Regions from separate parts of the Paenarthrobacter sp. 10L412 genome, predicted to be linked through region 2. Evidence: riboswitches for the same ligand, from Rfam matches in the RefSeq annotation. Region 2 holds a riboswitch; the other holds the start of a gene.
What was found. Region 2 has a riboswitch for cyclic di-AMP ahead of AC1DD7_RS07095 (aggregation-promoting factor C-terminal-like domain-containing protein). Riboswitches for the same ligand answer to the same signal wherever they lie in the genome.

Region 1 (3,401 bases), on a different contig from region 2:
GAAGGGGTTGGCTTTGCCGATCAGGGAGAGGTCCGGTGCGCCCCATTCGGAAAGTGTGGGAGCCACCAGGGACCAGCCGCGCGGGTTGACGTTCTTTCCGTCGAAGCTGGGGCCAATGTGGAGCGTGAATTCAAGGATGGCGGCCAGGGCGGTGGACACCACGATGCCGATCAGGATTGCGCCGCGGACCTTTCGCACCACCAACGCGATGGTCAGGACCAGTCCGACAGCGAACACCAACGTCGGCCAGCCCATCAGCTTGCCATCCACGCCAAGGCCGAGCGGGACCGTGGTGCCTGCGGCGTCCGGGATACGTCGGACAAAACCTGCGTTGACCAGTCCGATCAAGGCGATGAAGAGGCCAATGCCCACCACGATCGCCGTCTTGAGGGCTTCCGGGACGGCTCTGAAAACGGCCGTGCGGAATCCGGTGAGTACCAGGATGAGCATGGTGACACCCGAAAGCACCACCAGCCCCATCATGTCCGGCCATGTCAGCTCCGGGTGGGAGGCAACCGTTACGGCGACGAATGCGTTCACTCCCAGGCCCGTTGCCACGGCGAAGGGGTGCTTGGCCCAGGCGCCCATGAGGATGGTGAGGATGCCCGCCACGAAGGCAGTGGTTGCCGCTACGGCCGTGAAACCGAGCGATGCCCCGCTTGAGTCTGCCCCGGAGAGGATCAGCGGGTTCAACACCACGATGTAGCTCATGGCGAAGAAGGTCGCGAAGCCGCCACGTATTTCCCGCGAGTATGTGGACCCGCGCTCGGAGATCTTGAAGTAGCGGTCGATTGCAGAACCTTGTTTAAGCATGAAGGTCTCCGGGGATCGGGGGAGTTTGCTCTCAAATCCTATGCCCGCTGATGTGGGGCGTTGGGACGATTCGCCTAGTCTGTAAGGAAGCCAACACTAGGAGAAACCGCCCCATGCGTACCAGCCGCCCGCTTCTGGCCGCCGTCGTAGCCGCTCTCGCTTTCGCTTCCGCGTTGCTGCTGGGAGCCGCTCCGGCCTCCGCGCATGACGTCGCCGAATCAACAACTCCGGCAAACGGTGCCCGGGTGGCTGAAGTGCCGGCGTCGGTATCCATCACGTTCAACAACCGGCCACTGGCCATCGGTTCGGGCGTGACTGTCACCGCTGGGGGCGAAAACTGGGCAGATGGCGCAGTGGAAATCATCGACAACATGGCTGTCCAGAAGCTGCGCCCGGGCGCTCCAGCCGGGGAATACACGGTGGTGTGGCGCGTGGTCAGTTCAGACTCCCACCCGATCGAGGGAACCTTCAAGTTCACAGTTTCCGGGACAAGCACGACGACGGCGAGCGGCTCAGCAGGCGCCTCCCCCTCGGCTTCGGCTGCTGTTCCGACGGCGGGAACAGCAGCCCCCGGTACGGAAAATACTGAGCCGGCTCCGGCAGCTTCCCAACCCTTCCCCTGGAGCATCGTTGGCCTCGCTGTGGTGGCGATCGGTCTCGTGATCTTCCTCGCTGTTACAGCCCGGAAGAAGCTAGCGGCTCCCAACGACGCGGATGGGGAAAATTCCCCGGAATAGCAGGGTTTTCTACATACTTGCGAAGATCTCGAAACGGTCACTGCGACACGCCAAAAACGAACTGCTCGTTACGTAAATGTGACTTTGAAGTGATCTTCCCGTACGGTTGTACCTGTGCCTGTTCCACGTAACGGGCATTTCCGGCCTGATTGCCTAGCTCTGCCGCAGTCCGGAATCCGTTCGCAGACAAACCTACGGCAGAGACGGGGAACCCATTTTGGCCCGCTTTCAGAGCGCGCCTTGGGGTGAAGTCACGAAGCTTCCGCTGCACAGCGGGGGATAGTGGCCGGGTGACTCCCATCCGAATCCGACAGCTAACCTCGCAGGCATCGGGAGAGGCTCTTTCATGTCTTCACGCATTCTTCGCGGCCGTCGTAAGGCGGACAGCGTACGTCCTAATCCGTTCATCTCCATCTCCAAGGCTGTTGCCAGCAACGCATCCGGCGCAGGTCGCCAAGCGGCTGTCATCGCAGCAGCTTCAGGCCTCGTCCTGACGGGTTCCATCGCTGCCCACGCTGCAGAGACCCCCGTTCAGCGCGACTCCAGCCCTGCTACTGTCGCCGAGACCGTCTCCGAGGGTCCCACCAAGGTTGTTACGGCCGCATCCACGGCCACCATCAACTTCGAGCGCCCCGCGGTTGCTTCCGTAGCGGCTCCCGTTATTGAAAAGCCGGCTCCCGTTGCTCCCGCTCCGGTGGCCAAGGCCGCAACGGCTACCGTCCAGGCCGCTGTAACCACTACGGCTACCGCTCCGGTGGCAGCCGCGCCTGCTGCTGCAGCTCCGGCTGTTGGTGGCGTCAACGCCGCTATGGTCGCCTCGGCTTACGCCCAGATCGGCATCATGCAGGACTGCACCGCCATGGTGGAACGGGCCCTCGGCTCCGCAGGTATCCCGGTTGGCGACCTCGCACCCATGCAGTTCCTTAACTACGGCAAGGTTGTCAGCGACCCCCAGCCCGGTGACATGATCGTCCAGTCCGGCCACGTAGCCATCTACATCGGCAACGGCCAGGCCATCAGCGGTGGCATCAACGGCAACCAGACGGGCATCCACCCGATCAGCTGGCTCACCGCAACCGGCCCCATCACGTACGTACGCGCTGGCGCCTAAGCTTCACGCTCCAACTCAAAGGCCGGTGCCTTCGAGGACTCATGTCTTCGGAGGTACCGGTCTTCAGAGTTAACTTTTGTTCGTTTTAGGAACAGGCCTCGGTTGGCTCAACGGTTTCCAAGCCAGGGTTCCAGGCAAGGGGTTCTAGGCAAGGGCGATGCCAGGCCCGGCCGGGAGGGCCACTTTGGATGAGATCGCTTGCCCCACTGCCTTGGCTTGCCGTAGTACTTCCTTGGGCGTGGGTGTAATAAGTTCCCCAACGCCCACCAAGTGCATCCCGACGGCACGCATGGCTGCCACGAAGTTCTGGCCTATGGCGATTCCCAGATCGGCAAGCATTCGGCGTAACTGGCTCTGGGCGCAGCGCGTCACCACGATGTGGTCTGCCAGGAGAACTCCGCTGGCCGTATGCACGGCCCATTGCCGTGGGGTGGATTCAAGGGGGCCATAGACGCTTAGCCCAGCCCTCAGACTGGCCGTGTTCAGGCTTGCGACGGGTCCGTATCCAAGCTGCGAGGACGAGTCGCCACCCAGGAAGTCCAGACGAACAGCGCGTGTGGTGGTGCGGACATCCAGGTGATGGCTGGCTGCGTAGTTGCGCAAATGGCGCAGGATCTCGTTGCGTTCCTGCATTGCCGCGGGGTCTGCTGCGTCGCACCGCTGGAGCATTCCCGTGTGGACCGCTGGTCCGGTGGTCGACAAAGTACCAAAGCCATCCAGCACGATGGAACCTACGCCAT
Region 2 (3,401 bases):
CCGCTTGTCCGCGAGTTGCTGGCGTTGTTCGGCTGTGAAGTTGTTTTCGAGCACGGTAATCATCTCCAACGTTGACATGAATTGTTCAGGGGTGGGCATGGCGCGTCCGTCCATGCGTGACAACAGCTCGCCCAAACGGTTTTGGAGCGCTTGGAGTTGCCGGGCGTGCTCCTGCACATGGACCAGCTGCTGTTGGAGGAGGCCTCGAAAGGACTCCAGATCATCCTCCGGCGTTTGCAGCGCCTTGCCGATGGCCGCGAGCGGAAGGCCCAGCATCTGAAGCGATCTGATCCGGTATAGCCGGCGCAGGTCGGCCTCCGAATACCGGCGATGACCGGACGCTGTCCTTTGGCTTGCGGACAGCAGCCCGATCTCGTCGTAGTGGTGGAGCGTCCGCACGCTGACGCCACACGCTGTGGCCAGCTCACCGATGCTCCACGGTCCGGATCCTCTTGTTCCCGTCATGAGCACAACGCTAAGTCCTGACGTAACGTCAGGTGCAAGTCGTCGTCACCTGAACGCGAAAACCGCCCCGGTTCCCGCCGTTAGCTGCAGTAATCACTGCTGCGACGGCGGAAAACGGGGCGGTAATCAGGCCCTGCACGTTTGAGCCCGCTGGGGTGGGCTCAAACCTGCCTATTGAGTTGGCTTAGTACCAGTTGTTGGCCAGGTGGAAGGCGAGGGCTGCCGAGGGGGAGCCGTAGCGTTCCTTGATGTAGTTCAGGCCCCACTTGATCTGGGTCTGGTAGTTGGTCTCCCAGTCAGCGCCGGCAGTTGCCATCTTGGAAGCCGGCAGGGACTGCACGATTCCGTAGGCACCACTGGACGCGTTGGTCGCCGTGGTCCGCCAGTTGGATTCCTTCTCCCACAGGGTGTTCAAGGCAGTCATTTCGCCCGGACCCCAGCCGTAGCTGGCGAGGATGCTGGCGGCGTATGCCTTGGCAGCAGCGGGATCGTCCACGGCCTTGGGAGCTGCGGCAGCGGCCGCGGCTGCAGCGGCGGCGGCATCGGCAGCCTGCTTGGCGGCTGCATCAGCGGCAGCCTTCTCGGCGGCGGCCTGTGCGGCAGCAGCCTGGTCGGCGGCGGCTTTCTCGGCCGCAGCCTTCTCGGCAGCAGCTGCTTGTGCTGCGGCAGCTTGGTCTGCGGCAGCCCTGTCGGCTGCGCCCTTCTTGGCAGCGGCATCCAAAGAAGCAGAGATTTCCGCTGATTTGTTGCTGATCTGGGCGGTAGCCTGCGTCTCGGACGCCTGGCTCGTTTCGGGGAGATTGAATGCGGCGTTTGCGGCTTGGCCGAGCGATGCGACGCCCAATGCTGCGGCAACGACTCCTGCAACAACGGACATTCGTTGCCCGGTCTTGCCGCGGCGTGCAGCGTTCTTCAGAACGGTTTGCGACTTCGTCAGGGGAGCATTGTGTTCGTCACGGTGACGCGCGGAAGGGCGCGTCTGATCGTTGAATTCAGACATGTGTGATTACCTCTCAGCGCCTGCGGAGTTAGCTGTCGGGTTCGGATGAGGTCATCCGGCCGCGCGCGTAGCTGCGGCTTCACCCCAAGGGCAAGGAAAGTACTGTGCCCGGAGACTCTGGGTCCCCCGTCTCTGCCTCGAATGAGAACGGAACTCCGGGAAGTGGCAGAGCTCGGCGCATCCCGGGTGTGGGCCAGTTAGGGGCGACCCACCCTTTCGAAGGTACAGGAGGTTTCGGCTTAAGTCACATTTGGGTAACAGAGATCACGTTCACGGCGCGTCATGTTGCCTGATTCGTTATATTCGTTCGTTCGAAGCTGTGGGGAAGCGAAGAGCGAATTCCGTGCGTCCCGGCTGGGACGTTACTTCCACACTTCCGCCATGCGCCTGGACGATGGATTCGACGATTGACAAGCCCAATCCGGAGGTTCCTTCCGAGCCTGATCTCGCCGCGTCAGCCCGGGCAAAACGCGAGAAAATACGGCCTTGGAACCCAAGAGGAATACCAGGCCCGTTGTCAGTGACCGTGACCACCGCGCTACCGTCCGCGGAAAGCGTGACGCCTGTGAGCACCGTGGTACCTGGATCGGTGTGCTTGCGGGCGTTGGAGAGCAGATTGGCCAACACCTGATGCAGCTGGGTTGCGTCCCCGCGCACCGTAATGGGCTCGTCAGGGAGTTGGAGCTTCCAGATGTGGTCCGGTGCCATCACCTTTTCGTCGCTGACGGTCTCGATCACCAGCTGCGTCAGGTCCACATCCGTGACCTTCAGCGGCTGGCCTTCGTCCAGGCGCGCCAACAGCAACAGGTCCTCCACAAGCGTGGTCATGCGTTCCGACTGGCTCTGGACCCGTGCCAGCGACTTCCTGCCGTCATCCGTGAAGTTCTCCGTCATACGAAGCAGCTCCGTGTATCCGCGGATGGCGGTCAGCGGCGTCCGGAGTTCGTGGGAGGCATCGGCAACAAACTGCCTGACCTTGGTTTCGCTCTCCTGACGGGCTTCCAGGGCCCTGGAAACGTTGTTGAGCATTTGGTTTAAAGCGTGGCCAACGCTGCCCACTTCAGTTCCAGGATGGGAGGCCGACGGCGGTACGCGCACCGCGAGTGCCACCTCACCGGCGTCGAGGGGAAGGCGCGATACTTTGGTTGCAACCTCCGAGAGTTGCTCCAGCGGGCGCATGGTCCGGCGGATGATGACGGTACCGGCGAGGCCGATCAGCACCAGGCCGCCCAGGGAAACAAACACCATGGTCCAAACCAGCGAGGCCTCGGCGTTTTGCTTGTCAGCCAACGGCAAGCCCGTCACAATGACGTCGCCGTAGGTGGTCTCAACAGCCACCAGCCGGTAGTCGCCGTTGGACAATGAACGGTCCACAGGCCGGTTGTCGCGGGGGAGTGAGAGCAGGACCTGCTTGTCTTCTGCCGAGAGTGCGACGCGACGGCCGTTTGCGTTTAACAGGCCCGAGTTAATGACGGTGGAACCATCGATCCTCGCGTTGAGGGTCCCGGCACCTTGGCCGCGGGCCTCCAGCGGATCCGGCCGCCCGCTTGAGGGAAAGTTCGACGGCGGCCTGCCGAAGTCATTCGCGCGGCTTGACGCCTGCTCCAACTGCTTGTCGAGTTGTTTGTTGAAGTACATGTCCATGGAGGCGTAGCTAACCACTCCAACTGCGCCACAAATGGCAACCAACAACGCCATCGCCACCAGGACCAACCGCGTGCGCAGATGCCAGGTGGAGGGATTGAGCCAGTTCCGCTGGGTCTTGCGGGTTGCTCCTGAAGGGGTGGACAAGATTCAGTCCGCAGGCTTGATGACGTAGCCGGCGCCACGGATGGTGTGGATCATTGGCGGGTGGTTGGCTTCGATTTTCTTGCGCAGGTAGGAAATGTACAGTTCCACGATGTTGGCCTGTCCGCCGAAGTCATAGTCCCAGACG

Region 1: it holds a riboswitch for cyclic di-AMP, as region 2 does, so the genes downstream of both, AC1DD7_RS16805 (NlpC/P60 family protein) here and AC1DD7_RS07095 (aggregation-promoting factor C-terminal-like domain-containing protein) in region 2, are expected to answer to the same signal.

What each region holds. Positions count from the first base shown of each region.
Region 1 covers NZ_JBFTJT010000011.1:138,318-141,718, forward strand. The annotation lists gene AC1DD7_RS16795 (NCS2 family permease) at 1-813, opposite strand, end outside; gene AC1DD7_RS16800 (copper resistance CopC family protein) at 927-1,550, shown strand; cyclic di-AMP (ydaO/yuaA leader) riboswitch at 1,725-1,893, shown strand; gene AC1DD7_RS16805 (NlpC/P60 family protein) at 1,897-2,661, shown strand; gene AC1DD7_RS16810 (FAD-binding protein) at 2,806-3,401, opposite strand, start outside.
Region 2 covers NZ_JBFTJT010000005.1:95,532-98,932, reverse strand. The annotation lists gene AC1DD7_RS07100 (MerR family transcriptional regulator) at 1-465, opposite strand, end outside; gene AC1DD7_RS07095 (aggregation-promoting factor C-terminal-like domain-containing protein) at 650-1,465, opposite strand; cyclic di-AMP (ydaO/yuaA leader) riboswitch at 1,471-1,628, opposite strand; gene AC1DD7_RS07090 (sensor histidine kinase) at 1,763-3,256, opposite strand; gene AC1DD7_RS07085 (response regulator transcription factor) at 3,260-3,401, opposite strand, start outside.